DNA from 2 places in the Enterococcus sp. DIV0756 genome. Region 2 is predicted to be linked to the other one. Evidence: a T-box and tRNA genes for the amino acid it is inferred to sense, from the RefSeq annotation. Region 2 holds a T-box; the other holds one or more tRNA genes.
What was found. The T-box of region 2 lies ahead of IGI44_RS03655 (valine--tRNA ligase). A T-box ahead of a tRNA ligase gene usually reads a tRNA of that ligase, here a tRNA-Val.
Positions count from the first base shown of each region.

Region 1: it has a tRNA-Val gene. The T-box ahead of IGI44_RS03655 (valine--tRNA ligase) is inferred to sense a tRNA for this amino acid. The anticodon was not compared.

Region 1 is NZ_JBIOLF010000001.1:3,353,260-3,369,364, forward strand. Features, by position in the region: gene rpoB (DNA-directed RNA polymerase subunit beta) at 1-302, opposite strand, end outside; gene IGI44_RS16160 (ABC transporter substrate-binding protein) at 1,010-1,978, shown strand; gene IGI44_RS16165 (ABC transporter permease) at 2,021-2,947, shown strand; gene IGI44_RS16170 (ABC transporter ATP-binding protein) at 2,922-3,725, shown strand; gene IGI44_RS16175 (biotin--[acetyl-CoA-carboxylase] ligase) at 3,823-4,776, shown strand; gene gor (glutathione-disulfide reductase) at 4,826-6,175, opposite strand; gene IGI44_RS16185 (peptidase U32 family protein) at 6,385-7,626, opposite strand; gene IGI44_RS16190 (peptidase U32 family protein) at 7,640-8,554, opposite strand; gene IGI44_RS16195 (ATP-dependent Clp protease ATP-binding subunit) at 8,657-11,155, opposite strand; gene IGI44_RS16200 (CtsR family transcriptional regulator) at 11,161-11,628, opposite strand; tRNA gene IGI44_RS16205 (tRNA-Pro) at 11,747-11,820, opposite strand; tRNA gene IGI44_RS16210 (tRNA-Arg) at 11,838-11,911, opposite strand; tRNA gene IGI44_RS16215 (tRNA-Leu) at 11,924-12,009, opposite strand; tRNA gene IGI44_RS16220 (tRNA-Gly) at 12,032-12,103, opposite strand; tRNA gene IGI44_RS16225 (tRNA-Thr) at 12,108-12,180, opposite strand; tRNA gene IGI44_RS16230 (tRNA-Leu) at 12,199-12,280, opposite strand; tRNA gene IGI44_RS16235 (tRNA-Lys) at 12,290-12,362, opposite strand; tRNA gene IGI44_RS16240 (tRNA-Val) at 12,366-12,438, opposite strand; rRNA gene rrf (5S ribosomal RNA) at 12,447-12,562, opposite strand; rRNA gene IGI44_RS16250 (23S ribosomal RNA) at 12,637-15,548, opposite strand; tRNA gene IGI44_RS16255 (tRNA-Ala) at 15,723-15,795, opposite strand; rRNA gene IGI44_RS16260 (16S ribosomal RNA) at 15,893-16,105, opposite strand, start outside.
Region 2 is NZ_JBIOLF010000001.1:754,378-770,482, reverse strand. Features, by position in the region: gene IGI44_RS03655 (valine--tRNA ligase) at 1-2,352, opposite strand, end outside; T-box leader at 2,543-2,756, opposite strand; gene IGI44_RS03650 (redox-sensing transcriptional repressor Rex) at 2,790-3,425, opposite strand; gene thiI (tRNA uracil 4-sulfurtransferase ThiI) at 3,844-5,052, opposite strand; gene IGI44_RS03640 (cysteine desulfurase family protein) at 5,152-6,294, opposite strand; gene IGI44_RS03635 (septation ring formation regulator EzrA) at 6,454-8,175, opposite strand; gene IGI44_RS03630 (aspartate kinase) at 8,493-9,845, shown strand; gene IGI44_RS03625 (transposase) at 9,945-10,640, shown strand; gene IGI44_RS03620 (IS3 family transposase) at 10,640-11,512, shown strand; partial or broken gene IGI44_RS03615 (HAD family hydrolase) at 11,600-12,097, opposite strand; gene IGI44_RS03610 (Cof-type HAD-IIB family hydrolase) at 12,110-12,946, opposite strand; gene IGI44_RS03605 (DUF72 domain-containing protein) at 12,961-13,791, opposite strand; gene IGI44_RS03600 (asparaginase) at 13,881-14,855, shown strand; gene IGI44_RS03595 (acyl-[acyl-carrier-protein] thioesterase) at 14,941-15,678, opposite strand; gene IGI44_RS03590 (fructosamine kinase family protein) at 15,679-16,105, opposite strand, start outside.

The DNA.
Region 1 (16,105 bases), 2.6 Mb from region 2:
CGATTTACTAAGCGTAGTACAACATGTAATGGTGCAGAATAGTTTGCATCGTGTGAACGAGCTTCTGCAACGGTGTATTTAGGTTCTTTCAATTCATAGTCAACAAATTCAAGTGACAAGTTTCCATTAAAATCTTCAATTGGCAAAATGTCTTCAAACATTTCTCGCAAGCCCTCATCTAAGAACCATTGATAAGAATCTGTTTGAATTTCGATCAAATTCGGTAATTCCAACACTTCACTGATTCGTGCGAAGCTTCTACGTTCTCGGTGTTTCCCGTATTTTACTACGTGTCCAGCCAAGTTCTTCACCCCTCTTAAAAGTTTGAAAACCGATCCGAAGATAATTTACAATAATATTACAAAAATTAAATTACTGTAACACGCGACATTTTTTGCGGCTTTTAGGCAAAAAAAAACCAAAAATAGAACGTTCTCTTGAAAATATTCGCGAGCTTCTACTTTTGTTTCCCTTATTAAAAACCGGAACGGACAATATTTCGTTCCTGCCTTTTATCATTTCAGATAGTTTTAGCAAACTCATATGATACATGAGACGAGCATAAAAGTCAATAGCCTCAAGGTTTTAAATGGCGTTCCTCAAGATTTTCTTAAAACTTTCAGCAAACACCAATTGATTCAATTAGATTTACATTTTTGAATATTCAGAATATTCGACAATTTATTATTGACATCTCATTTTTCTTAACGTATACTAATCTACATCTTAATCAAGTTGGAGGTTTTTCTTATGTCAAACAAAAAAAACTCACAACTAAATATCCGCTATTACTTTAGCTATTTTAGATAGGTTTGTATTCATCAAGATGGATACAAACAACTTGAGTGTTTTTTGTATCTATGATGGCTAGAGCATTTCGATGTACCACCGGCCGCATAGAGAAATCTAAGTGGTTGAAGGAGCATACTATTTTTGTATTCGTATCACCCACTTAGAGTTTCGATACTTCTAAGCGGGTGATTTTTTATTTAAAAAAGGAGAGAAAATAATGAAAAAAACAGTATTAGCAGGAATTGGATTGGTAAGTTTATTGATGTTAGGTGCTTGTGGCGGCGGAAACGATGCTGATGGCAATGACAGTACAAAAACAGTGGGCGTCTTACAACTAGTTCAACACCCTTCATTAGACAACGCCTATGAAGGATTTAAAGAAGGATTAGAAGAAGGCGGCTATAAAGAAGACGACAATCTAAAAATTGAATATCAAAACGCGCAAAATAATCAAGACAACCTAAAAAGTATGAGTGAAAAATTGGTTAAGGATGAACCCGATTTATTACTAGGAATTGCGACCCCAGCTGCTCAATCATTATTGAACGCTACGACAGATATTCCGATTACAGTTACTGCCGTTACTGATTTAGAAGAGGCGAAACTAGTTAAAAGTGATAAAAAACCTGGTGGAAATGTAACAGGAACCACGGATATGGTGCCAATCGATAAACAAATCGACCTTCTACTATCAATTGTCCCTGATGCAAAATCAATCGGAATCATGTACAACGCAGGGGAAGCAAATTCAAAAATCCAAGCTGATTTGGCAGAAAAAGCTCTAAAAAAGGCTGGCGTTGAAGTCAAAGTCAAGACAGCAAACACGACAAATGACGTTCAACAAGTTACTGAATCGTTAGCTGGTGAAACAGATGGAATCTATGTTCCAACGGACAATACCTTTGCAAGTGCTGCTGCTGTTATTGGAGATGTCGTAAAAGAAAAGAAAATTCCATTAGTTGCTGGTTCAACTGAACAGATTGACGGTGGTGGTTTAGCAACTGTAGGAATTGATTACAAATCACTTGGCAAACAAACTGGAAAAATGGCTGCAAAAATCTTAGACGGTGACGCAAAACCAGAAGATACTCCCGTAGAATCTGCGGATACACTTAAATTAGTGGTTAATAAAGAGATGGCCGAAGCTTTAGGAATTGATCCAGACAGCATTAAGGAACCAAAATAAAGAGAAAAAGTTAAGACAAGCTCCACAAAGAAAGAAGGAAGAATCATGAATGTTATCTCTCTGTTATTATCAGCGACGTCACAAGGTGTGCTCTGGTCATTATTGGCGATCGGAGTTTACATGACTTTTCGAATTTTAGATATAGCCGATTTGACCGCCGAGGGAAGTTTTCCTCTTGGCGGTGGGATTGCTGCGATTGGAATCGTTAGCGGAATGCATCCCGCATTGGCCACTATATTGGCCTTTGGCGGAGGTGCATTAGCGGGATTAGTCACAGGAATCTTAAATACTAAATTTAAAATCCCAGCTTTACTTGCGGGAATCATTACAATGACTGGCTTATATTCTGTTACTTCACGTGTAATGGGGGCTCCGAATATTGCCTTGCTGGGAGAAAATACTGTGTTTACTGCTGCCCAAGACATGGGACTGAATAAAAATAATGCAGTTATTTTAGTTGGTTTTCTAATCGTGTTATTGGTCATTTTACTGTTGGTTTTATTTTTCCGAACAGAAATTGGGTTGGCTGTTCGAGCAACAGGGGACAATCCAGACATGAGTGAAGCTAACGGAATCAAAACTGAAAACATGAAATTATTAGGATACATGATATCAAACGGCAGTATCGCTCTTTCAGGAGCTTTGTTGGCACAAAATAACGGCTTTGCTGATTTAAACTCGGGCGTTGGAACAATCGTTATCGGATTAGCTTCCATTATTATTGCCGAAGTTCTGCTCCATAATAAACCGATCCTTATCCGATTGATCACGATTGTTGCTGGAGCAATTATTTACCGCTTCATCTTGGCTTTAGTTTTCGAAATGAATGTCGAGCCGACAGACTCTAAATTAGCCTCAGCAATCGTTTTAGTGATCTGTTTATCATTACCGCAAATTCGTTCAAAATTTACCTTCAAATCCAAAAAGAAAGGGGCAGAGGTCAATGCAACCAGTATTAAGAATCAATAATCTACATCAATATTTCGAGCGTGGAACAGTTAATGAAAATCATGTATTGCGTGGCATCAATTTAAGCTTAGCCCCTGGTGAATTTGTTACAATTATCGGTGGGAATGGTGCCGGCAAGTCTACCTTGCTAAATAGTGTTGCTGGTACATTGCCGATTGAAGAAGGCCAAGTGTTTTTGAATGAAGAAGACATCACTAAGCATTCTGTTACACGTCGCTCGAAAAAAATCAGTCGTGTGTTCCAAGATCCCAAAATGGGCACCGCAGTTCGTTTGTCAGTAGAAGAAAATTTAGCCTTAGCTATGAAACGCGGACACAAACGTGGTTTCTCATTAGGTGTAAAAAGTAAAGATCGTAGTTATTTTCAAGAGCAATTAGCGATGTTGAACCTGAATTTAGAAAATCGACTAGATGCTGAAATCGGTTTGTTGTCTGGCGGACAACGTCAAGCTATCACATTATTGATGGCAACCCTACAGCGTCCTGATCTAATTTTATTAGATGAACATACAGCAGCGCTTGACCCAAAGACCTCCTTGACTGTAATGGAGCTGACAGAGCGCTTAATTCGTGAACAAGAATTAACTGCCTTTATGGTAACGCACAATATGGAAGATGCGATTCAATATGGGAATCGTTTGATTATGCTTCATCAAGGCCAAATTGCTTTGGACTTGAAACAAGAGGAAAAACAAAACTTGACTGTACCGAAATTGATGGAGCTCTTCCATCAAAATTCAGGTGTCGAACTAAAAGACGATGCGCTATTACTAAGTTGATAATTGATTGCTTCATTCCTTCTTTCTTGACAGGCTACTTTTATGTAGCCTGTTTTTTTGTTACACTGAGCCCAGAATAGAAATTAAGGAGGTAAAAATGTCGACGAAGGAGAAGATTCTAGCACGTTTGAAGGCAAACGAAGACGTTTTATCTGGTGAAGCTTTAGCACAAGAATTAGGTGTATCGCGTACCGCGATTTGGAAAGCAATCAAAGAACTAGAAAAAAAAGGATATCAGATTCAACATACAGCTACCGGGTATCGCTACCAACCTTCTGATATTTTAGATGCAAAAGAAATACAAGCAGGCGTTCAGCAAGCAATTGATATCTCTGTCCAAGAGACCTCTACCTCAACAATGAAGGATGCACAGCTAGCTGTAATGGACGGTAAAAAGTCACCTTTATTGATCGTAGCAGATATGCAGGAAGCACCAAGAGGACGTTTCAATCGACCATTTTTTGCAGCGAAACAGCAAGGTATCTATATGAGCATGCTATTGGAGCCCAAAGAACAATTACAGGAACTGCCGCAATATACAATCTTAATGGCCGTCGCTGTCGCAGAAGCTATCGATGAGTTGTTGGGTGTTGATACACAAATAAAATGGGTTAATGACATTTATTTGAATCAAAAGAAAATTGTAGGTATTTTATCAGAAGCTATGACTGATATTGAAACCAACTCCCTAAAATATGTAATTATTGGGATGGGGATCAATTTCTCTATTCCTCAGGAAAACTACCCAGAGGAGCTGCAAGAAAAAGCGACCTCCTTGTTTCCTGATGGCAAGGCGACCATCACACGAAATCAATTGATCATTAATATTTGGAATCGTTTCTTTGATCTATTAACAGATCAAACAACGTATCTTGGGACTTATCGAAAAAAGTCATTCGTATTAGGAAAAAAAGTCACTTTTAAACGAAAAGACCACACCTATGTAGGAACTGCCGCCGCAATCACCGATACTGGTGAGCTAGTAGTCGATTTAGGTGAGGAGAAAATGATTCTTTCCTCTGGCGAAATCAGCTTAAGCTCGATCCAATAAAAAGACTGTAGACAAAACCCATCTGAGGAGCTGTCTACAGTCTTTCTTGTTATCTCATCGTTACAAATTCCTCACTGCCAGTTGGATGGATGGCAACTGTATCATCAAAATCTTTTTTCGTCGCCCCCATTTTAATTGCTACGGCAAATCCCTGCAGCATTTCATCAACACCAACACCAATTGCATGTAAGCCAATGATTTTTTCTTCTTTACCAAGACAAACTAATTTCATATCACATTTTTGACGATAGTCGCTCAGTGCAAAATACATTGGTGTAAAACGCGAATGATAGATTTTGATCTGATCTTTTCCATGACGTTCGATTGCTTCTTCTTCAGACAACCCAATCGTCGCCATCGTTGGATGCGTAAAAATCACAGTTGGAACATTTTCATAATCTAAGAATTCTTCTGCCTTGCCATTAAAAATACGCTCCGATAAGCGTCGACCCGCTGCAATAGCTACCGGAGTCAAATCAATCTTGCCAATCACATCACCGACAGCATAAACTCCCTCACTCGTCGTGTTTTGATACTTATCGACAATGACAAACCCTTTCTCATTCAATGTCACAGAGGTATTCTCTAAACCTAACTTATCCGTATTGGGTACACGGCCTCCGGCAAACAGTACCTTGTCCCCCGTCAATGTGTTTCCATTTTCAAAATAAACTGTATAGGTCCCGTCATCATTCTGTTTGATTTCTTTAGCTACATGATGATCGTACAGCTTCATTTTATTATCCCGATAAATCTCAACTAGATTATCCGCCAACATTTTATCAAATGTTCGTAATGGACGGCTGTGACGGAATGCCCAATAAACTTGAGTTCCCATACCTTGCAACACACCACTCAACTCTGCGGCAATATAACCAGCTCCCAAAACCACAACTTTTTTCGGTTGTTCTGTCAGTTCAAAGAATCCGTTGGAGTCAATGGCATACTCACCACCAGGAATTTTCATTTGACTTGGTCGGCCACCAGTTGCGATCAATACATTCGGCGCCGTGTATTCTTCACCGTTCACACTGATAACATGGTCCGATTTGAAAGTTGCATACCCTTCAATTCGTTCTACCTTATTACTATCCAAACCACGATAATAGGCACCATGTAAAAAGTCGATATACTTTTCACGACGTTCAACTAATTCTTTAAAGTTAAATTTTTCGACATCGGCTTGAACCCCATAACTAGGGGCGTCTCGTTCGATCATTTCTAACATGCTGCTGGCCTGCCACATCACTTTTTTGGGTACGCATCCAACATTGACACAGGTTCCACCAATTTTATTTACTTCAATTAATAAAACCTTTGCCCCATACATACCAGCACGATTAGCAGAAGCAATTCCGCCACTGCCACCACCAATAACTATGTAATCATATTCCTTCATTCATTTGCCTCCTAGCTAGTATTTGTGTATAAAAATTTTAGACTAATTTATTCGTAAACCTACATTTAAGCTTTGCTTTACTCTTAATAGGTTCATTTTAATACATTTTTCTAGAAAAGAATCAATTTTTGCCCAATACTCACTTCGCTAAAAAATCACACGCCAAACAATTAGATACTTCCATCCAACCTTAGCATGTGATTTATTTATTAGTCTTTTTTCTTTCGAATCATATCTCCAGGTTGGACAGGTTGTGCAACAGGCATTGTTAATACCATCATAGGATTAGGTGCCCGATCAATTGACTCACCTTCGTCATTTTTCATTTCCGTTACGGTTTGTTCAAAATGTTGGAAATGTGGCCCATAAAATTCAATTTCATCACCTACTCTGAAATGATTCCGTTGACGGACAGTCGCTATCCCTGTAGTCTCATCATAGCTCAAAACTTCACCGATAAATTTGTAGACAGGAATCTTCCGACGCGGGCCAAATAATTGTTCGTTTTCAGTTGGTACATGATAATAAAAGCCCGTTGATAGTTCCCGTTGAGCAACTTTCCATAATTCATCAATCCATTCCTGCTTGCAGACGTAATTATCTGGATCCGCTATATAGCTATCAACCGCTGCTTTATATACATTCGCTACTGTTGAAACATAATGAATGGATTTCATCCGACCTTCAATTTTCAAACTGTCAACGCCATTTTCAATCAAATCAGGAATATGTTCGATCATTGACATATCCACGGCACTCATTGAAAATTCTTCTGTAACATCTCCATTTTCCGTTAATGAGCGATGTTCTTGAGCAAAAGGCATATCGAATAATTCGTACTTCCAACGGCATGATTGCGAGCAGCCTCCACGATTAGCATCCCGCATTGACATATGGTTAGACAACGTACAACGTCCTGAATAAGAAATACACATTGCACCATGAATAAATGCTTCAATTTGAATATCTGTATTGCGACGAATCTCGGCTAATTCTTCCATTGATACTTCACGAGCTAAAACAACTCGTTCAAGTCCTTCATTTTGCCAAAATTTCAACGTCTCGGCGTTCGTTGCTGAAGCCTGTGTTGATAGATGAATTTCTAATCCAGGGGCCTCTGCTGCACAAATTTCGATCAACGCTGGATCAGAAATGATCACGGCAGATATTCCAATATCACGCAATTTCTTGAAGAATTCTCCAGCACCTTCTTCATTGCCTTCATGAGTCACCATATTAGCAGCTACATAAACTTTAGCCCCATACTGATTCGCAAAAGTGACACCCTCTTCCATTTCTTCAAATGAAAAATTTCCGGCCCGTGAACGTAAACCATAGGCATCTCCGCCGATATATACTGCATCCGCACCATAATGAATGGCGGTTTTTAATTTTTCTAATGTTCCGGCTGGCGCTAAAACTTCCGGACGTTTTAATTTTCTTTCTGTCATACTGCTATTACCCCTATTTGATCGCTGCTGGGTCTAAATGATAAAATCCTGTATCCATTCCTCGACCCACAGGATGATATTTTTGAATTTCTTGTTGGGCGTTAAGCATCAACGCATCATTCCAAGAATTCGTTTCTATGTCTGTTTTAGCCTCCGCAAAAATTTTAGCAATTTCCACGAAATTTGCTCCCGGCGTGAATAAACCGTCTAATTTCCACGTTTGATATCCCGCCTGATTAAGCTCCGGCAATTCTTTGATCAGATTTAAATCATTGTCAGCAAAAATATGTGTGCCATGCTGATCTTCGTAAATCGAATAATGTGTCTCAGCCTTTTTCGGTTCTGAAATGAACAACCCTCGTTCTTTAGATGTACTTTCCGTTTGATTTGTATAATTGAAATAATTATCTAATAACGGACGTTTTGATTGATGAATACAAGTAGCCCCATAAACTAACACCTCTACTGGAACATCGACATGTTGACTTAAATGCTGCATCTCTTCAAAAGGAACTTCACGAGCCAAAATTGCACCAACTGCCCCTTTTTTCTGCCAAAAATTAATTTGGCGTGCATTGGTTACTAATGTTTCCGCATCATAAATATAGGGTAAATCATATTGCTGTAATAGATAAATGACCCCTGTATCACCAACAACTACGTGATCTGGTTTAACCTCTGACAAAAAAGCTAAGTATTCTGGTATTTTCTTCATCTTGTCAGGATGCATGATACCATTTACAGCAACATTCACTTTTTTCCCACTAGCATGTGCCAAATCGATCAAAGCTTTTTGTTCTTCTCGAGAAAAAGAGTGAGGCAATCGTAACCCAAAATCTTCTTCTCCTATGTATAATGTATCCACTCCGGCAATTAATAATTCTTCAGCCTGCGCCATTGATTCTGCCGTCGCAATTAGTTCGATCATGGTATTCCTCCTTTTAGACTTTCTCATACTATCACAGCTATCAAAAGTTTCCAACTGATGATACAAAAAGAGAACGACGTTTATACGTCGTTCTCAGAAGGATTAAACCTTTTCTGGTATTTTTTCTTCTTTCGGATTCTTCACAGTTAAAGTAATCTTGCCTTTACTAGCCCCAATTGTTACTGCGTCACCCAATTGAATTTGGCCTGATAGTAAAGCTTCGGCAAGTCGGTCCTCAATTTCCTTTTGCAAAGCCCGACGAATTGGTCGTGCACCATATTCTGGATCAAATCCAACTTTTCCAATCACATCATAAGCAGCTGAAGTAATTTTTACTTTGATCTCATGTTCCTTCATACGATCCAAGACAGCGCGACTCATAATTTTTACGATCTCATGAATCTGCTCTTGATCCAATGATTTGAATACTACTGTTTCATCAATACGATTCAAAAATTCCGGACGGAAAGCCTTTTTCAGTTCTTCTAAAATTCGTTTTTCCATCATCGCATGATCTTTGCTAATATCTTTTACATTGAAACCGACATTTTTCTCTTCACGAATCTCCGTTGCACCAATATTGGAAGTCATAATCAAAATCGTATTTCGGAAATCAACTTTGCGACCTTTCGAATCTGTTAAATGACCATCATCCAACACTTGCAACAAAATATTGAAAACATCTGGATGGGCTTTTTCCACTTCATCTAACAAAATAACTGAATAAGGTTTTTGACGAATTTTTTCCGTCAATTGTCCGCCTTCTTCATATCCGACATATCCTGGAGGTGATCCAATTAAACGGCTGGTACTGTATTTTTCCATGTACTCAGACATATCCACTCGAATCAAGGCTTCTTCACTACCAAACATAGCTTCGGCCAAAGCCTTCGCCAATTCGGTCTTCCCAACACCAGTTGGTCCCAAAAACATAAAGGAGCCTATTGGACGATTAGGATCTTTTAAGCCACTGCGTGCTCGACGAATTGCCCGGGAAATAGCTTTGACAGCTTCTTCTTGACCCACAACTCGTTTATGCAGAACTTTTTCTAAATCCAATAAACGTTGACTTTCTTTTTTCTCTAATTGTTGTAACGGGACACCTGTCCATTGAGACACAACTGCAGCAACATCCTCATCAGTAACTTGATCAAGATAGCCATTCTCTAGCTTAGCAGCTTTAATTTTTGCTTGTTCCAACATTTCTGATAATTGTTTTTCTCGTAATCTTAAGCGAGCAGCTGATTCAAAATCTTGATTCTGGATCGCTTTTTCTTTCTCCATCACTAAATCTTGAATTTCTTCTTCTAACTCTGTAAGCTCAGACACTTCATCAGTCGAATCTAAACGAACTTTCGCAGAAGACTCGTCCATCAAATCAATTGCTTTATCCGGTAATTGACGAGAATTAATATATCGAACAGACAGAGATACCGCAGCGTGTAATGCGTCATCAGTAATTTCTACTCCATGATGCTCCTCGTAACGAGGTCGCAATCCCTTCAAAATTTCTTCTGCTTCCTCCGGCGTCGGTTCTTCTACTTGAACTCGAGCAAAACGACGTTCTAATGCAGAATCTTTTTCAATATATTTCTGGTATTCATCTAAAGTTGTTGCACCAATAGTTTGCAATTCACCACGAGCCAATGCTGGTTTTAAAATATTTGAAGCGTCAATCGCACCTTCAGCACCACCAGCGCCAATCAAAGTATGCAATTCATCAATAAATAGAATAATCTGTCCGTCATGATATATTTCATCAATCACTTTTTTCAAACGATCTTCAAATTCACCCCGATATTTCGTGCCTGCCACTAAGGCACCCATATCTAGCATCATCAATCGTTTGCCACGCATATCTTCAGGTACATCACCAGAAATGATCCGTTGAGCCAACCCTTCAACAATCGCTGTTTTACCAACTCCAGGTTCTCCAACTAATACTGGGTTATTTTTTGTGCGTCGGCTCAAAATCTGAACCACTCGACGAACTTCACTATCCCGACCGACTACTGGATCTAACCGTTTTTCTCGTGCTAATTTTGTTAAGTCACGAGCTAAACCATCTAGAGTTGGTGTTCCCTGCGAGTTACTTTGAGCTGGCTTTGCGGGCGCTTTACGACGACTTCCAGCTCCTTGATTGCCATTTGAAGATTCATTTACGCCCATCTTTTTCAATAGAAGCTGGCGCATTTTGGGCAAACTCAATCCTAAATTTACTAAGATATGAGATGCTAGAATTTCATCGTCTCTCAATAAGCCTAATAAAATATGTTCAGTGCCAACTAATTTTGCATTGAAGCGTTTTGCCTCGTCATCAGCAAAAATTAAAATTTGTTTTGCTCTAGGAGAATAGGGTAGATAGCCACCTTCAGGATAAGACTTTACTGACCCGTAACCAGTCATGTGCTCGATTTCTTCACGAACATCATTTTCATTTGAATTCATTTGACGCAAGGTTTTCCCTGCAATTCCTTGTTGCTCAATCACTAAAGCCAACAATAGATGCTCCGAACCAACCGAGCGATGTTTAAAATATTTAGCTTCTTGTTGTGCAATTGCCAACACGGCCTTTGCGCGTTCTGTATACAGCTGATCCATATCCCTCACTCCTTCTTTTCATAACTTAAACGTTCCAAAAATCCATGAAGAATTCTTGCCCGTAGTCTATTTTCAATTTGACTGATACCAAGAACATTCTTCGATACTGCGCTCAACATCAAATTACCTTCATTTTCTGTAATAATTTCTTCTTCAAATAATTTCTGAATGATTCCAAACGCGTTTGCTTCAGAAATTTCACTTCCAAAAGAGTCCATCAGTTGTTCCAAAAAATAATGCTGATCAGAAATCTTAACTTTACTAATTCGGATATAACCGCCGCCGCCCCTTTTACTTTCAACTAGATACCCACGTTGAAAAGTAAAACGTGTATTGATTACATAATTTATCTGAGAGGGTACACAATTAAATAATTGTGCCATCTCTGCTCTGCGGATTTCAATAATTTCACTATTCTCCAAAATATCTTTCAAGTAAGATTCGATCAAATCAGAGGTATTTCTGCTCATAATATCGCCTCCTATTGACTATTCCTGACCATAATTATATCGAATTTAGGGCATGAAATAAAGAAGAACGCCTTTCTTTAAATAAGGATAAAAAAAAAGAAGGTTTTCACCTTCTTTTTAATCGGGAAGACAGGATTCGAACCTGCGACCCCTTGGTCCCAAACCAAGTGCTCTACCAAGCTGAGCTACTTCCCGATAAATAAAAAAAACTACGCGCCCAAGAGGAGTCGAACCCCTAACCTTTTGATCCGTAGTCAAACACTCTATCCAGTTGAGCTATGGGCGCATGTTTATATTATGCCGAGGACCGGAATCGAACCGGTACGGTGATCACTCACCGCAGGATTTTAAGTCCTGTGCGTCTGCCAGTTCCGCCACCCCGGCGTTTTTTCCTGGTCTTTAGGAAAGCGGAAAACGGGGTTCGAACCCGCGACCCCCACCTTGGCAAGGTGGTGCTCTACCACTGAGCTATTTCCGCACGATGCCGGCTAAAGGACTTGAACCCTCGACCCTCTGATTACAAATCAGATGCTCTACCAACTGAGCTAAGCCGGCAACTACAAAAAAATAAAATGCGGGTGAAGGGACTTGAACCCCCACGCCGTAAGGCGCTAGATCCTAAATCTAGTGCGTCTGCCAATTCCGCCACACCCGCATATACTTATGAGCCGTACTGGGCTCGAACCAGTGACCCTCTGATTAAAAGTCAGATGCTCTACCAACTGAGCTAACGGCTCAAATGGAGGTTAACGGGATCGAACCGCTGACCCTCTGCTTGTAAGGCAGATGCTCTCCCAGCTGAGCTAAACCTCCATGAGTTCGCGTGGCGACGTCCTAATCTCACAAGGGGCAACCCCTCACTACAATCGGCGCTAAGAAGCTTAACTTCTGTGTTCGACATGGGAACAGGTGTATCCTTCTCGCTATCGCCACCACACTATGTTTTTTTGAGTAAACGTCGTTCACTCAAAACTGGATCAGAAACAGTTAAACAACCGTGAATCAATTTTATTGGTTAAGTCCTCGATCGATTAGTATCAGTCCGCTCCGTACATCACTGCACTTCCACTCCTGACCTATCTACCTGATCATCTCTCAGGGATCTTACTTTCTTAAAGAAATGGGAAATCTCATCTTGAGGTGGGCTTCACACTTAGATGCTTTCAGCGTTTATCCCTTCCCTACATAGCTACCCAGCGATGCCTCTGGCGAGACAACTGGTACACCAGCGGTAAGTCCATCCCGGTCCTCTCGTACTAAGGACAGATCCTCTCAAATTTCCAACGCCCGCGACGGATAGGGACCGAACTGTCTCACGACGTTCTGAACCCAGCTCGCGTGCCGCTTTAATGGGCGAACAGCCCAACCCTTGGGACCGACTACAGCCCCAGGATGCGACGAGCCGACATCGAGGTGCCAAACCTCCCCGTCGATGTGGACTCTTGGGGGAGATAAGCCTGTTATCCCCAGGGTAGCTTTTATCCGTTGAGCGATGGCCCTTCCATGCGGAACCACCGGATCACTAAGCCCGACTTTCGTCCCTGCTCGACTTGTAGGTCTCGCAGTCAAGCTCCCTTGTGCCTTTACACTCTGCGAATGATTTCCAACCATTCTGAGGGAACCTTTGGGCGCCTCCGTTACCTTTTAGGAGGCGACCGCCCCAGTCAAACTGCCCATCTGACACTGTCTCCCACCACGATTAGTGGTGCGGGTTAGAGTGGTCATAACACAAGGGTAGTATCCCACCAGCGCCTCTGTCGAAACTAGCGTCCCGACTTCTACGGCTCCTACCTATCCTGTACATGTGGTACAAACACTCAATATCAAACTGCAGTAAAGCTCCATGGGGTCTTTCCGTCCTGTCGCGGGTAACCTGCATCTTCACAGGTACTAAAATTTCACCGAGTCTCTCGTTGAGACAGTGCCCAAATCGTTACGCCTTTCGTGCGGGTCGGAACTTACCCGACAAGGAATTTCGCTACCTTAGGACCGTTATAGTTACGGCCGCCGTTTACTGGGGCTTCAATTCGTACCTTCGCTTACGCTAAGCACTCCTCTTAACCTTCCAGCACCGGGCAGGCGTCAGCCCCTATACGTCATCTTTCGATTTTGCAGAGACCTGTGTTTTTGATAAACAGTCGCTTGGGCCTATTCACTGCGGCTGATCGTTAGATCAGCACCCCTTCTCCCGAAGTTACGGGGTCATTTTGCCGAGTTCCTTAACGAGAGTTCTCTCGCTCACCTTAGGATTCTCTCCTCGACTACCTGTGTCGGTTTGCGGTACGGGCCATTGTTTTCTCACTAGAAGCTTTTCTCGGCAGTGTGACATCAGGAACTTCGGTACTATTATTTCCCTCCCCATCACAACTTGTCCTTAGAGACGTAAGCATTTGACTCACATCAAGACTTGTTGCTTGGACAGACATTTCCAATCGTCTGATTCCTTAGCCTCCTGCGTCCCTCCATTGCTCAAACAAAAACAACGGGTACAGGAATATCAACCTGTTATCCATCGCCTACGCCTTTCGGCCTCGGCTTAGGTCCCGACTAACCCTGGGCGGACGAGCCTTCCCCAGGAAACCTTAGTCATTCGGTGGACAGGATTCTCACCTGTCTTTCGCTACTCATACCGGCATTCTCACTTCTAAGCGCTCCAGCAGTCCTCACGATCTACCTTCAACGCCCTTAGAACGCTCTCCTACCAACACACCATTGGTGTGTTCCACAGCTTCGGTAAACTATTTAGCCCCGGTACATTTTCGGCGCAGGGTCACTCGACTAGTGAGCTATTACGCACTCTTTAAATGGTGGCTGCTTCTAAGCCAACATCCTAGTTGTCTGTGCAACCCCACATCCTTTTCCACTTAATAGTTATTTGGGGACCTTAGCTGGTGGTCTGGGCTGTTTCCCTTTCGACTATGGATCTTATCACTCACAGTCTGACTCCCAGAGATGAATGGATGGCATTCGGAGTTTATCTGAATTCGGTAACCCGAGATGGGCCCCTAGTCCAAACAGTGCTCTACCTCCATCATTCTTACTCTGAGGCTAGCCCTAAAGCTATTTCGGAGAGAACCAGCTATCTCCAAGTTCGTTTGGAATTTCTCCGCTACCCACACCTCATCCCCGCACTTTTCAACGTACGTGGGTTCGGTCCTCCAGTGCGTTTTACCGCACCTTCAACCTGGACATGGGTAGATCACATGGTTTCGGGTCTACGACCACTTACTCATTCGCCCTATTCAGACTCGCTTTCGCTGCGGCTCCGTCTTTTCAACTTAACCTCGCAAGTAATCGTAACTCGCCGGTTCATTCTACAAAAGGCACGCTATCACCCATTAACGGGCTCTAACTTGTTGTAGGCACACGGTTTCAGGATCTATTTCACTCCCCTTCCGGGGTGCTTTTCACCTTTCCCTCACGGTACTGGTTCACTATCGGTCACTAGGGAGTATTTAGCCTTGGGAGATGGTCCTCCCGGATTCCGACGGAATTCCTCGTGTTCCGCCGTACTCAGGATCCTCCTAGGTGCCAGTCAAATTTTGTCTACGGGGCTTTTACCCTTTCTAGCAGACCTTTCCAGGTCCTTCGACTATCTCACTGGACTACCATATCGGAGTCCTACAACCCCAAGAGGCAAGCCTCTTGGTTTGGGCTTTTCCCGTTTCGCTCGCCGCTACTCAGGGAATCGATTTTTCTTTCTCTTCCTGCAGGTACTTAGATGTTTCAGTTCTCTGCGTCTACCTCTAATCAGCTATGTATTCACTGAAAAGTAACATCCTATAAAAGATGCTGGGTTTCCCCATTCGGAAATCTCCGGATCAAAGCTTACTTACAGCTCCCCGAAGCATATCGGTGTTAGTCCCGTCCTTCATCGGCTCCTAGTGCCAAGGCATCCACCGTGCGCCCTTATTCACTTAACCTTATCTTGACTTTCGTCAAGGGTCTTACTAATTTCCATGAGCGATCATGTTCCTTAGTAATAAATAAGCAATTGAACTTATTAAAAAACTCATTCAACGCGGTGTTCTCGGTTTGTTTAAATTATTGTTTCTGTATCCAGTTTTCAATGAACGATTGATGACCAACGTCATCAATGGAGCCTAGCGGGATCGAACCGCTGACCTCCTGCGTGCAAAGCAGGCGCTCTCCCAGCTGAGCTAAGGCCCCAAGTATTTATTTGAGAGTAGACCTCTCAAAACTGAACGAATAAAAGCAAGCCTGTGTAGTTTCCGTAACGTTCATCTCAGATGAACTGATTCCTTAGAAAGGAGGTGATCCAGCCGCACCTTCCGATACGGCTACCTTGTTACGACTTCACCCCAATCATCTATCCCACCTTAGGCGGCTGGCTCCAAAAGGTTACCTCACCGACTTCGGGTGTTACAAACTCTCGTGGTGTGACGGGCGGTGTGTACAAGGCCCGGGAACGTATTCACCGCGGCGTGCTGATCCGCGATTACTAGCGATTCCGGCTTCA
Region 2 (16,105 bases):
GCTTGCGATCACCAATTCTTCTGGATTACAGAAGCGTTCGATATAGCTGGTGTTCTCAATTAAGAATTCATCGATTTTTTGATCGTTCGTTTTGATCAGTAAAGTAATCGGTTTTGAAAGTGGCGTATTCACTTCCGCCCGAATGTTGCGAACTGAACGAATCAATTCCTTCAAAACTTCCATACCTTTTGCGGCTGTTTTGTCATCGTATTCTGGATGAACCACCGGATAGTCCGCAACAACTAATGATTCCCCTGTATGCGGAATCTTCGCCCAAATTTCTTCTGTCACGAATGGCATAATTGGATGCAATAGACGTAAGGTTTGATCAAGTACATAAACCAAAATGCTCTTCGTTGTTTGTTTGGCTTCTTCATCTTCACCGTAAAGAATTTCCTTACTCATCTCGATATACCAGTCACAGAAGTCATCCCACATGAAGTTATACAATTGACGTCCCGCTTCACCAAATTCAAATTGATCAAACAGGCTGGTCACTTTTTCAACCGTTTCATTCAAACGAGTTAGAATCCAACGATCCGCCACGGTTTTCTCACCAGAGAAATCAATATCTTCAGCGGTAAAGCCTTCAACGTTCATAATTACGAAACGAGATGCATTCCAAATTTTATTGATAAAGTTCCAAGCTGCATCCATTTTTTCATAACTGAAGCGCACATCTTGACCTGGTGCAGAGCCTGTTGATAAGAACCAGCGCAATGCGTCAGCCCCATATTTCTCAATCACGTCCATTGGATCGATTCCGTTGCCTAAAGACTTACTCATCTTGCGGCCTTGTTCATCACGAATCAACCCGTGGATCAACACATTTTTAAATGGACGTTCATCTGTGAATTCCAAGCTTTGGAAAATCATCCGGCTCACCCAGAAGAAAATGATATCGTAACCAGTCACTAAGGTACTGGTTGGGAAGTAGCGTTTGTAATCTTCACTTGCTTCGTCCGGCCAGCCCATCGTAGAAAACGGCCATAACGCAGAACTGAACCAAGTATCCAATACATCCGGATCTTGTTCCCAATTTTCGCTATCCGCAGGAGCTTCCATGCCAACATACATTTCGCCGGTTTCTTTATGATACCAAGCAGGAATACGATGTCCCCACCATAGTTGACGTGAAATAACCCAGTCATGCACATTTTCCATCCAAGTCATAAAGGTATTGTTAAAACGAGGCGGGAAGAAATCTACTGCGTTATCCGTGCTTTGATTTTTCACTGCTTGATCAGCTAATGGCCCCATCTTAACAAACCATTGAGTCGATAAACGTGGTTCAACAACAACACCCGTACGTTCTGAATGGCCAACACTGTGAACCATTTTTTCGACTTTGATTAGACGACCGATTTCTTTCAAATCAGCAACGATTGCTTTACGTGCTTCGAAACGATCCATGCCCGCATATTTGCCAGCCAGCTCATTCATACTGCCATCAGGATTCATCACGTTTACTCGCGGTAAATCATGACGATTACCGACTTCAAAGTCATTCGGGTCATGAGCAGGTGTGATTTTCACTGCCCCTGTTCCAAACTCACGATCAACATAGCTGTCCGCAATAATCGGAATTTCTTTATCGACTAATGGTAAAATCACTGTCTTACCAACCAAGTCTTGGTAACGTTCATCATCAGGATGGACAGCAATCGCTGTATCTCCTAGCATCGTTTCAGGACGAGTCGTTGCAATCTCCAACACGCCGCTGCCGTCACTTAACGGATAAGAAACATGATAGAAAGCACCTTCTAAATCCTTGTGGATGACTTCAATATCAGACAACGCCGTTTTTGCTTGCGGATCCCAATTGATGATGTATTCGCCACGATAAATTAAATCTTTCTCGTATAACGAAACAAAAACCTTACGTACTGCATCGGATAAGCCATCATCAAGAGTAAAACGTTCACGGCTATAATCAAGGGATAAGCCTAATTTCGCCCACTGCTCACGAATATGTCCAGCGTATTCTTCTTTCCATTCCCAAACTTGATCAACAAATTTTTCACGACCAAGATCATAACGTGAAATCCCTTGTTCTCTTAATTTTTCTTCAACTTTTGCTTGCGTCGCGATACCCGCATGGTCCATCCCAGGAAGCCATAGTGTATCAAAGCCTTGCATCCGTTTCTGACGAATGATCATATCTTGCAACGTCGTATCCCAAGCATGTCCCAAATGCAGTTTTCCAGTTACGTTTGGGGGCGGAATAACGATTGAATAAGGTTTGGCTTGCTGATCTTCTGAGGGCTTAAATAAATCTTGGTCTAACCATTTCTGGTAACGACCCGCTTCAACTTCTTGCGGATTGAATTTTGTTGGTAAATTTTCAGTCATATAAATTCCTCCTATTTTAAAAGATTGATTTCTGGTACAGCTTCTTTAGTCAAAGCAACTGGTACTCTTTTTCGTGCGCATACAATTCTACTAAACAGTCCCGTTCCATGTTATTTCTAATTAGAACTCGTCTCTTCAATAAACTGAGAAAAGCAGAACCAACGAAAAAAAATCCTAGAACACAACTGTGTTCTAGGACGTAAATTACGCGGTACCACCTAAATTGCAGAGAAGGACTCTGCCGCTCAAGCATGCTATAACGGACATGTGCCGTGCGCTCTTACTTCTTTCAGATCGCAAAACTCCCAAGCTACCTTCCATAAGTCAAAGTGAAGATGTTTCAGCCATGCATCTTCTCTCTAGGACTTTGTTACTCATGTACTCCTCTTGATCATCGTCTGACTCATTCTACAATGAAGTGGGAAACTTGTAAAGTCCTACTGACCATCAAAATAGATCAATGTCTGCAATTCTGAGGTTAAATCAATATAATGGACATGAACATTATCCGGCACCTTTAAAGGATCTGGCGCAAAGTTTAAAATGGCCGTGACTCCATTTGCAACCACTTGGTCAATTGCTGCTTGAGCATTTTGACTAGGAACGGTTGAGATGGCAACGGTGATCTTTTCTTCCGCCAATACTTCATCCATTTCATCAATCGAATGGATACGATATCCACAAAGTTCTTTCCCAACTTTTTCCGGATCGTTATCAAATGCACAAACGATATTCAAATTTTCATTGCGGCGAAAATTATTGTTTAACAGCGCTTGGCCTAAGTTCCCGCAGCCAATCAACGCGATCCGTTTTTCTTCTTTTGTCTCCAGCATATCACTGAAAACTTTAATCAGATCATTGACATCGTAGCCGTAACCACTGCGACCAAGCTCGCCAAAATGGGAAAAGTCACGCCGAATCGTCGCCGATCCCACCTGAGTCATTTTACTGAGTTCGGAAGATTTAATGCGAGTAACACCATTTTTTTCCAAGCCTTTCAAACAACGTAAATACAAAGACAGTCTCTTAGTTGTTGCTTTCGATAGTTGGGGTTTTTGAATGATCCGCTCCATGTGCTTGCTCCTTGTTCGTTTTAGTGTAATAATTTTTTGACAAAAATTAGGTCGATTCTCACGCCGTATATCCTTCTGCTAAACTGCTCTTTTGATTGCTTTAAACATAGCTTTCTATTTCTTCTGAGCTATATATACTGCGAAAAGCAGAACTGACATCCTTGTTCGTTTTAGTGTAATAATTTTTTGACAAAAATTAGGTTGATTCTCACGCCGTATATCCTTCTGCTAAACTGCTCTTTTAATTGCAAATTTCAGTCATAGCTTCTGGTTTCTAGCATGCTATATTATCTTTAAAAAATGATTTACGCATTTGTTTGTTAACAACTTCACATAAATGATTTTAACATGTAAAAAAAGCAATAACAATCTTTTGCAAGAAAAAGAGCAAGAAAGTATACCTTCTTGCTCAAAATTATTATAAAAAGTCTGCGAACTCTTCGGTTTTTTCTGTTCGGGCAGGTGTGATTTCCTCAATCTTCAATCCAGCTAAACAGCGAGCCATTAATCCTTCAATATCGAAGCGTTCCTCCAACTCTAAAACCTTCTCCAGTTTTGGTCGTGTCTTAGGTTGAGGTGGTGCAAAGATTGTACAGCAATCCTCAAACGGTTGGATGGCTAATTCAAAAGTATCGATCTTCTCTGCCAATTCGATGATTTCGGTTTTATCCATTGTTACAACCGGCCGGATAATTGGTGTAGTCGTTACTTCATTGATGGCCACCATACTATGCAGTGTTTGTGAGGCTACTTGGCCCAGTGATTCCCCATTAATAATGACTAATCCATGACGCATCTCGCGGATCGCATCTGTTAATCGCAGCATCATCCGGCGAGTTAATGTCATCCAATAGCCTTGTGGACTGTGGGCTTTAATCTCTTCTTGAATCTCAGTAAAAGGGACCTCGATAAATTGGATTCCCCCAACATAGGGCGTTAATTTTTCTGTCAGATCCTTGGCCTTTTGCAGCGCTTGTTCACTAGTGTAAGGCGGACTGGCAAAATGAACGGCCTCAAGTTCAACCCCACGTTTCATCGCTAAATAACCCGCTACAGGGGAATCAATCCCACCAGACAACATTAACATCCCGCGACCACTGGTCCCAACCGGCAATCCACCGGCTCCTTTGATCGTTTCATAGGAAAGGTAAGCCCCATCACGGCGAATTTCTACTCGCAAATTAATATCTGGACGCTTCATTTGTGCTTTAATATCCGGACATACATCCATTACTGCATCCCCAAGATACTGCTGGATACCGTGACTATCTAATTCAAAATGATGGTCACTACGCTTAGCGGTAATCTTAAAGGTTTCTTTTCCCGTATAAATCTCTTGCATAATTTGCTGCGTCATTTGCTTCAAATCATCGAGTGTTTTTTCTACGCGAATACTTGGCGAGAAGGTTTGAATCCCAAAAACCTTTTCTAATTTAGGTAATACCAAACGGCTGTCTTCCCCGTTTAATAAAATATGCATTCGGTCACGATCGGCATGAATCTTCAAAGCTGGAAATTCTACCAGCGCCCCGCGAACATTTTGTGCAAGTCGCATAATAAAACTGCGGCGGTTCTTTCCCTTTGTTGATAGCTCTCCGTAGCGCACCATAATTTCAGTATATTGCACGATCATTCTCCTTAGTTATAGTATCAGTTCTTGACTTGTTTCTCTTTGACTTTTAATGCTTCAGCTGTCATCCATAATCACTATTTACATGAAGCGTACTTAATTGATCTTCGAAAATTTGTCGTAAAGATGGTTGAATATCACCATGAATTGCTCTGCTTCGGCCATAGTATTGGCTTCATCTAAACTAACTCGAATTGCCGTTGTCGCGACGTCATGGGGAACACCCATGGCATGTAATGTCGAGCTATCGACTTTTTTACGACTTGAGCAAGCGCTGGTCGTTGACACGAAAATTTGTTTTTCTTCCAAGGCATGAACCAAGACTTCCCCACGAATCCCTTTAATTCCAAACGTTAAAATATGCGGCGCAAAATTCTCATCGCCAGAGAAGATTGTTACCTTCTCATAGCTTGCCAAAGCTTCTTTTAAGTATTGACGAATAACTGCTGTGTGATTGGGTCTTTCGGTTTTTTTATCCAGATGCAGACGTAGTGCGCGACTCATCGCTACGATTGCGGGGAGATTTTCTGTCGTTGCTCGCTGTCCGCTTTCTTGTCCACCGCCATTTAGCAACGGTGCCAGCTTCTTGCCTTCCTTCCAATAAATAAAACCAACTCCACGAGGACCGTGAAATTTATGGGCAGAAAAAGTAGCAAAATCAACCCGCGGTGTCAGCCATTTTTCCTCCTCAACTTTACCGATCGCTTGTACCGCATCCACGTGGAAATGGATTGTGGGATGGTCTTCCAACACTTTGCTAATCGCTTCGATCGGTTGAATTGCACCCATTTCATTGTTAACACCCATAACGGAAACCAAGATTGTTTCAGGGCGAATCAATTCAGCAAGCTGATTGACTTTTACAAACCCATTGTGATCAACCGGCGCGATACTAACTTCACATCCAAGTTCTTTTAATTGTGCCGCCGTTCGACTAACAGCTGGATGCTCAACACTAGAAATAATGAGATGGTTTCCGTACGCTCGTTTTGCAATTGCTGTGCCTTTTAATACCCAATTATCGCCTTCTGTGCCGCCACTGGTAAAAAAGATTTCATTGGCTTTCACATTCAACAATTCTGCCGTTTGTTTTCGAGCCTGCTGCAACAAACGATTCGCTTGTGTGCCTAAGTCATGCAGGCTAGAGGGATTCCCCATAATGCGTTGACTTGTTTTTACATATGTATCAAGTGCGGATGGATAAATTACCGTCGTCGCACTATTATCAAAATAAATCATTTTTCGACCTTCCTTCAAAAATTCTTTCCTATTATAGCGAGAATGCCATAACACTTCAAGTAATCCTTACAAATAAGAAGAGATTCATAAGCTCTTTCTAATACCAGAAGTCTTTTTCCTCTTATTCAAATAAAAAAAAGCTGAGCGATTACGCTCAGCTTATACCAAATCTCGGTTGTTAAAATAGAAATCTTCAATCCGCTTAAAGGCACCTGGTTCGACACGTTCAAGGGCCGTACCGATTTCATCCAAAGCATCTTGGTAGCGATACTCTTTGTTAAACAGCTCTAAGCTATTTTCAATCGCATTTTTGATCTCAGGATGGGTATGACGGTAACGGTTTGCATATTGCATCATTTGCTCCGTCAGTGCTGCAGCATCAACTAAATCATAGGTCTTTTGATCTAATAATTCCATGTCTTCATCACAAAGGCTAACTAACTTATTGATATCCTGCATGTTAATACGAATCTTGTTCAATGCTTTGCTTAGCTCTTCGACACGATCTGTTGCTACAAAGAAGAATTCTAAATAATCTCCAGGCAACCCAGGTAAACGTTGTTGCTCTACATAACGTTTTAAGTTGCGCAACCGGAATTCATACTTCTCGATTTTTTCAGAGGCTTCTTTTTCCCCCTTACGCAAATCGTGTAAGTCATCATCAATCTCTACTTGTTTTGTTTCGATATCATCTAGCACTTTGAAGGCATCTTTATAAAACACTTGAACCTCAGAATAAGCTAATTCATGTTTATCAATTTGCGGTTCCATATTGCGGTTGCGACGTTCCAACTCTTCAATTTCTGTTTGGAATCCGCGGGCACGCCCTAATTCGTTGTTGTTCAACGCATAACTCTGAGACGTATGATCCAACTCAACCATTAGTTGATGGTTGTTGTGAGCGGCATGAGTAATGTACTCACCGATCGTTTTACGATTGGTTAAAACATATTTTTTCGCTTCGAATTCTTTTTCTAATACAACATACAGATCATCGATCAATTCAGCTGTTTCTTTGTTCGCTGTTTCCACAGTTCCCAGCTCAATTTTTTCTAGATCCTCTAACGAGCGTTCAACATGCTTCTTGACTTTATCCAGACGTTCCTCGAAATCATCCTCTGGTAAAACAAAGTTGTCAGCCATCATTTTCTTATACGTTTTTTCTAGCTCATCGATCTGACCTGGGAAGGTTTTTTCTAAATCTTCATAAATGGCCGGAACCTTTTGCATTGTTTCTTGCACTTCATACGTGTGTTTCTCTGCATCATCCAGCACTTCTCGAGCTTCAATTGGATCACCTGAAGTATTCAAGGTAACGAACTGGGTGAATTCGATTTCCACATTTTTTACCTGTTTTTGAATCTCAGGTAAAGCAGGACCGAAGCTGTCTTTCTTTTCCTTCAAATCCTTTTTCAATTCTTCAAAAACATCCAATGCTTGTTGAACGGCTAATGAATTACGTTCTTCTGTTTCACGTAATTCTTTCAAACCAGTCCGAATTCCTTCAACTTCTTCTTCCATCTCAGTCATCGTGCGCTCCGCACTTTCGATCGCTGATTTGCCTTTCATGAAACGGAAGGTTTCATTTTGACTTTCAACTTCAAAGATTTGACTTTCAAGTTCAGCAAACGACTTCGTTGAAACATCGGTCCACTTTTGATTCCATTCACGGAAAGTATTTTGACTTTGGCCGACAAGGTGCATTTTTTTCACTTCATCGACTTCCTCCACGACAGGAAGATCGAATAACGCTTCTTTCCTTTTATCAAGTTCTTTTAAGCGTTCTTGATTTTTTTTCTTCATCAGATAACCAATCAAGTATAAAACGGCAGCCAGAATGACCAAGCCGATAACGATCCCTATGATTACATTACTTCCCATGTATGATTTTCCTTTCAACTATCCAGATTCAGTTTATTTAATGGTTCATTATTCTCTGTTTTTTGGCGAAAACATCTAACGTAGATTATAACACAAAAGACTTTTCTCTTCACTAGCTAGTTTTGAAATCACTTTAGAAATGTTTATCGCACAGTCACTCCTCATACTAGCATTTTTTACGGACCGCTTCAATTGCAATAAATTTAAGAAAAGTGTAATTTTATTAAATTTTCTGTTTGAGAAAGCGCCAAATCCCCTTGAAATTGTAGCGCTTTTCAGATAATATTAAAGCCACATTAAAATAAGAGGTGATTAAAGTGAAAGTGATCAAATTTGGCGGAAGCTCCGTAGCTTCAGCTGAACAACTAAAAAAAGTCTTATCGATCGTTACGGATGACCCAGGTCGTCGTTTCGTGGTGGTTTCTGCTCCAGGAAAGCGAACCAATAAAGACAAAAAAGTCACCGACTTATTGATTCAATTTTATAATGCTGTGGTTTACAAACACGATACTGACGAATTGATTCGTGAAATCGTCGCACGTTATACCGAGATCGCGGCGGAATTTCAGGTCGATGAAGACATTGAACATACGTTTAGTACTGAATTAAGGCAATTACAAGAAAAGTTTGATGAAACCGATCCCTATGCCTTAGACAGTTTCCTAGCTAGTGGAGAAAATTTGAATGCGCAATTAGTCGCAGCTTGTTTCCAAAAAAGCGGTGTTAATGCGCGCTATATTAATCCAAAAGAATTGGGCATCACCGTTTCAAATGAACCGCAAAACGCCCGTATTCTTGAGGAATCCTATGAAAAAATCTATCAATGGCGCGAGTCTGAAGACATCCTGATTATCCCAGGATTCTTTGGCTACACGACAGATGGACACCTCTGTACTTTTTCTCGAGGCGGATCAGATATTACCGGCTCAATTGTTGCAGCCGGCTTGAAGGTCGATCTTTACGAAAACTTTACGGATGTAGATGGTATCTTTGCGGCCAGTCCAAAATATATCCATGATCCTGAGCTGATTGAATATGCTACCTATCGTGAGATTCGTGAGTTGACGTATGCCGGCTTTACTGTTTTTCACGACGAAGCTCTGATGCCCGCTTTTAAAGCACAAATTCCCGTAATTATTAAAAACACCAACAATCCTGAATGCCAAGGAACATTAATCAAGAAATCCTTTGAAAATGAAAACCGTAATGAGGTGGTTGGGGTTGCCAGTGACGGTGGTTTCTGTGGCATTACGGTTGGAAAATACTTACTAAACCGAGAAGTCGGAATTGTACGTCGTATCCTACAAATACTAGAGAATTTGAATATCTGTTTTGAACATATGCCATCTGGAATTGACGATATCTCGATTATTTTGAGAGAACGCCAATTGACCCGTGATATCGAAGCTGAGTTGATGAAGCAGATCGAAGAAAAAATTCAACCGGATCAGCTATCGATCGAGCATGGACTGTCCGTAGTCGCCCTGGTTGGTGAAGGCATGCGTGAACGTCCAGGGACAACTTCTGACAGCACCGCTGCTCTGGCTCGAAAAAATGTCAATCTGCGGATGATCTCTCAAGGTGCCGATGAACGCAGTATTATCTTTGCTATTCGCAGCGAACAAGAGCGTTTAGCTGTGCGTTCACTATATTACACATTTTTTGATTAAAAAAAAGGAAAAGCCGTTACTTTTTGGCTTTGATATGCTCCCTATAAAGTAGACAAGGAAAAACAAAAATTCCAAATCTACTTTATAGGGAGTTTTTGTATGTCTAAGAGAAGTCTTTATTCTCCAGAAGAAAAGTATTATGTCATTTCAGAGGTAATAGATGACCGTCGTAGTATGAACAGTATCGCTAAGAAACATTCCCTTTCATGGAAAACTATAAATGATTGGATTCGCAAATATAAGGATGGTGGTCTAGAAGGGCTGAAAGAATCAAACACATGGAAACGATATGATCAGGCACTGAAACAAGCCGCTGTTTTGGCTGTCATTAATAAGAAGATGTCCGTTTTAGAAGCCACAATGTTCTTTCAAATTTCTTCGACTTCTGTGTTAAGAAACTGGATTTCACGTTATACTACTGGGGAACCGACAAAATCTACCAGTAAAGGCTGTGTACCCAAAACCATGAAAAAAGGACGTAAAACCACCTATCAAGAGCGTATCGAGATCGCTCAATATACAATCGCTAACGAGCTGAATTACACGCAAGCGATTGAAAAATATGATGTTTCATACCAACAAGTCTATTCTTGGGTAAAAAAATACCAACAACACGGAGAAGAAGCACTAAAAGATAACCGTGGACGAAACAGATCAAGCGAGTTCTTAACCGAAGAAGAACGGCTGAAATTACGAGTAAAAGAACTAGAAGCACGAAACAGGCATTTAGAAATGGAGAATGACTTCGCAAAAAAGTTACAAGAGATTCAGCGGCGAAACCGACCCTCACATTAGTGAGAAACGTTGAACTCTACCAAGCCATTTCTGAATTGCATGAAGAAAAGCATTATTCAATCACGCAACTCTGTCGATTAGCTGGGGTCGCACGCTCCTCTTACTATAAATGGTTAAAGTGGAAACCCTCCAAGAAAGAACTTGAGAATCGAAAACTAGCCAAAGAAATTAAAAAGAAATACGACAGTAAGAAAGGCGCGATCGGCTATCGACAAATTCGAATGCAACTCAACATAAAACTTAAGAAGCGCTATTCTCGGAAACGTTATTACCGTTTAATGAAAGCACTTGGGATCAAAGCAGTGATCAAGAAAAAGCGTCCGACCTATGTAAAAGCAACAGAAGCACACGTCGCAGAAAATGTATTAAACCGGAAGTTTACCGCTGAGAAGCCCAATCAAAAATGGTGTACGGATATTACTGAATTGAGATACGGTAACGGTCGAAAGGCGTATTTGAGTGCCATCATCGATCTTTATGATCACTCGATCGTTTCTTGGGAGCTCGATCATTCCAATAATAACCTCCTTGTCATGACTACTGTTAAAAAAGCCATGCGCAAGAATCCTGGCGTCAAACCGCTGCTTCATAGTGATCGTGGGTTTCAATATACCTCTTATGACTATAAAGCACTCGAAACGAACTATAGGTTCACCAAAAGCATGTCCCGAGTTGGTCGCTGTCTGGATAATCAACCGATCGAACACTTTTGGGGCACATTTAAAGAAGAGAAATTTTATCAAGAAAGCTATCAAAATTTTGATGAACTAAAGAAATCTGTTAGTAGTTATATGCGTTACTACAATAACTATCGCTATTCCGAAGCGTTGAACGAGCTTTCGCCAAACGAGTTTAGAAAGCAAGCCGCATAAAAAAACAGGAATCGAAGGACTCGATTCCTGAATAGCATTATTTTTGTTTTTTAGCTGTCTACTTGACAGGGTGCATTTCACTTTTCCTTTTTGTCTGTCTATTTCTTCTTTGATCAATGGTTCAGGCGCGTATTTTTGCTGCCAATCCTCCGGCTTCATCACTTTGTTCGTCACCGGATGGTAGCGCGGCTTCCCATCAGGAAAGAGTTTTCCCATATTCGCTCGATGGACAATCTCAAAAATTGGCTGAGGATCAACACCGATCAGCGCAAATGAACCATACGTAAAATAAAGTAAATCCGTCAAAGCATCCACTTCGGCAATTAACGGATCCTCCACCGTTTCGGCTTTTGCCAGAACTTTTTCCTTCGCCTGATCCACACTTTCATGGAGTCTCTCCACCAATTCCTTGAACTCCGCTTCATCCCCTTCAGCTACTCCATATAGAAATTCGACGATTTCCTCCGCTTTAAAACCTGCGCGAAAGCTCCCCCGTTCTTTTGAAAATGCTTTTGGTGCGTTCGGTGGTGTCGGTGCGAAAGTTTCGTGAAACGCTCTTGCCATTTGATATGGTTCTTTTGACATACTTATCCCTCTTTAAATGATATTGAAATGCTTCATGGCTTGATAAATGCCATCATTTTCATTTGTTGCGGTAACATAATCCGCTTGTTCTTTTACCTCATCTAGTCCGTTACCCATTGCTACTCCGATCCCGAATTTTTGAATCATTTCGATATCGTTATAGTGATCGCCAAAAACCATCACCTCTTCTGGAGCAATCTCAGCAGCTTTTATAAACTCCAAAATACCGCGATACTTTGAGCCATTTTTAGGAACAATATCGACAGAGTATGGGTTCGACCGCTGAAACGAACAATCCGGCAGTAATTCTTGTAAACGTTGTGCCTCATTTTCTGCGCTAAAAAGCACACATTGATAAATTGGCTCCTGTAAAATCGTTAATTTTTTATAACGGCCTTTTTGGCGATTTGGACTGAAGGACTGCAACAATCTGCGGGTTGGCCTAACAGGAAACCATTTCGGCATCCAACTGGCAATTTTCTTCAGTAAAGAATTCTGTGACCATTTCATTAAGTGACTGCCGTCCATTCGGTGACGTCCGCCAAACATAATCTGTCGATGTTCATCGTCTGCAAAATTGACAATTCGTTGCAAGGTCTCCGCAGAAAATGGACGCTGATAAATATCTTTTTCTCTAGTGTAGACTAATTGTCCGTTATACATCACGAAGACATCTAAAGGAAGTTGTTCAATTCGTTCATCAATTCTCACTGGTCCCCGCCCCGTCGCAACGCCGCAAAGAATCCCTTGACTTTGAGCTAAGCGAATTGCTTCGCGTGTACTATCCAGCACTTTTGAATCACTTGTGATCAAGGTTCCATCAATATCAAAAAAAATGGCTTTTATCATGGTTCTCCCTCATTTTAAAATAAATCGATTTGGCTTGGATTCAATCCTTCATAATCCAAACCCAAAATCTTTTTCAACTGGAGCGCATTATCCGCGGCGTCTCCACCAGAATTATTATTGAATATTACGCCAACTTCCGCAGTTTCCTTTGCTACATGCTGAATTTTTTCCCCTAAAAGCTTCAGCTCTGCGTCATTATAACGGTATAGTGTACGTTTTTTCCGCCAGTCACCTGTGCGATCATTCCAATAGGCTTGGTTTCTGCCATGGAAACGGAATAAGCTGAAATTGGAGTTGGTTACCGTTGTATCCAAAGGTACAGTATCCGGTAGTTGCGGTTCATCAACCATCACCAAACTAAAATTCAATGTTTTCATTAATTGATGAGTCTTTTCCATAAACTCTTTGCCATACCAGCTGTAGTCTCGCAATTCAATCGCCACAGGCAAAGCATTGAATAGTTCCCGCAAGGTTTCTAAATAAGCAACGTTTTCTTTCGTACATTTAAATTGTGCCGGAAATTGCGCTAAAAAGCAAAATAATTTTCCACTATCGATCATCGGCTGCAAAGTATCCAAAAAATGCTCTTGCATCGCAGTCATAGATGAGTAATGCTCTTGCCATTTTGCTTGTCCTGTAAATCCTGCGTATAGTTTGACCACAAAGCGAAAATCCTCTGGAACTTGAGTAAGCCAGTTCTCCACAGATTTTTTGCTAGTAATCCCATAATAGTTTGTATCCAGCTCCACTAAGGGTAAATAACCGGCATATTCATACAAAGAGGAGGTTTTTTTCCCAGTCAAACTACTGTGTTCATTAAAAGAAGTTAATCCAATTCGAATCATAGTATCCTAGCCTCCTTTTGCTTCATAGTATACAATAAGCATAGCAAAAAAATGATTGCAATGCGCGAATAATGAATGGAGTAATGAAAATGAAACGGATTTTGATTTTACATACAGGTGGAACGATCTCAATGAGTCAAGATGCTGACGGTGCAGTGCGTCCCGATAAGGAAAACCCTTTATTGGCAGCAGGGCAAGAATTACGATTGCCCGCTGACATCGAACTGATTGTAGAGGATTTTTCTAATTTGCCTTCTCCTCATATAACCCTAGAGACAATGTTCCAGCTAAAAGAACGGATCAAAGCCGCAAAACAAGAAGGAATTGATAGTGTCGTTATCACCCATGGAACAGATACGCTAGAAGAAACCGCCTATTTTCTAGAGATAACCATCGGTGACTTAATGCCGATCATCTTAACTGGTGCGATGCGTTCGATCAATGAGCTTGGGAGCGATGGTCTCTATAACTTTGAGTGTGCGATTCGTGTTGCAGCTTCGGAAAGTGCGGTCAATAAAGGTGTGCTAGTTGTCATGAACGACGAAGTTCATAGTGCACGCTATGTGACAAAAACACATACAACCAATGTAGCAACGTTTAGAACACCGACACTGGGACCTATAGGTTTAGTCACTAAATCAAAGATTCTTTTTAAACAAGAACTACCTAAGACAACTCGCTATGACATTGATAGTTTTGATGCAATGATCCCAATCGTAAAAGTTTTTGCCGGGATGCAGGGAGATTTCTTTCAAATTTTAGATCACGCTATTTCTGTTGATGGTCTTGTAATCGAAGCATTAGGTGCAGGCAACTTGCCCCCGCAAACCTTACCGCCAGTCTATCATTTATTGGAAAAAGGACTGCCCATCGTATTAGTCTCTCGCTGTTTCAACGGGATCGCTGAACCGGTCTATGATTATCATGGTGGTGGTGTCGAATTAGCCCAGCATGGCGTAATTTTCTGCAATGGGATCAACAGTCAAAAGGCCCGATTAAAATTATTAATCGCGTTGAACGCCAAGCTCTCAAAAGAAGAATTGACGCAATTTATGGAAGAATAATTTGACTTGAACCAAACTGATGGTTCGTTAAAATTAGCAACTAAGCAATACGATAAAAAAGAAGTTGAATCGAAAAATTTCCGATTCAGCTTCTTTTTTGCCATAAGATATTTGCTTCGCAGGCAAGCTGGTCGCCAAGACGAATTTCATGTCGGGTTTTGACTTCTTCTCCCTCAATAATTTCATAAAAGCTTTCGATATCGTTTCCGTACAAGACTTCTTTATCAAATTTTACATTGACGTAGGTCGGTTCATGCTGTGTCATAAAGTCATAACCTAGCACATCGATCAGCCAGTTAAAATACATGGCATTGTTGACATGATGATTACTGTCCAGATCGTAGTAACGAACATGATACAATTGATGCTGTTCACCTTCAACTTTTTCAATTTTGGGCCAGCGATGAATCTTTTTAACCTGAGGCGATTCATAAGGAGCCATGAGCTTCGCATCTACACTACTCATTTTACGATTTTCAACATCCATCAACACAAAAGACATGTCAATCTTCAATAACTCGGTTTCCTCCGCATCGTAAACCCAAAAGCTACGGTAACAGAAATAGCGATTGAATGCTGTCGGCTCGGTCACGACCGTGATCTTCTCGCCAACTTTTGGTAAACGAGTAATGCTTATTTCTGTTTGAGTAATTACCCAAGTAATTCCCAATGTATTAATATATTCTGTTCCCCGCTCCAATTGATCACTTTGATCAGATGACGCTTTGATAGCGACACTTAATAAAGCTGGAAAAGTCATGTTTTGATTGATATCGCACTCATAATAAGCAACCTCATGACTCAAGGTGTATCTTTTTCCCAATTACTTTCCTCCTAAAGCTAAGACACGATCCACCGCATCTCCGTAACTCTCACCAAAGGTATTAAGATGAACGAGTAAATAGTAAAGCTGATAGATCGTTAGTCGTTCTTCCCAACCTGTTCGCATCGGTAAAATTTCTTGATAGCTATCGATGAATTCTTGACGAAAACCGCCAAAAAGTTGGGACATGGCAAGATCTACTTCCCGATGTCCATAAGATACTACTGGGTCAATAAATACAGGTTGACCTTGTGTATCAAAAAACGTATTGCCACTCCAAAAATCACCGTGTAGCAAAGTTGGTTCAAAAGACATTGTACCCCATTTTTGATAAACCCACTCTTTAAATAACTGATAATTTTTTTCTCGTCTTGCTGTCCAGTGATTTCGTCCTTTAGCAATTTCAATTTGAATCTCCAAACGATAG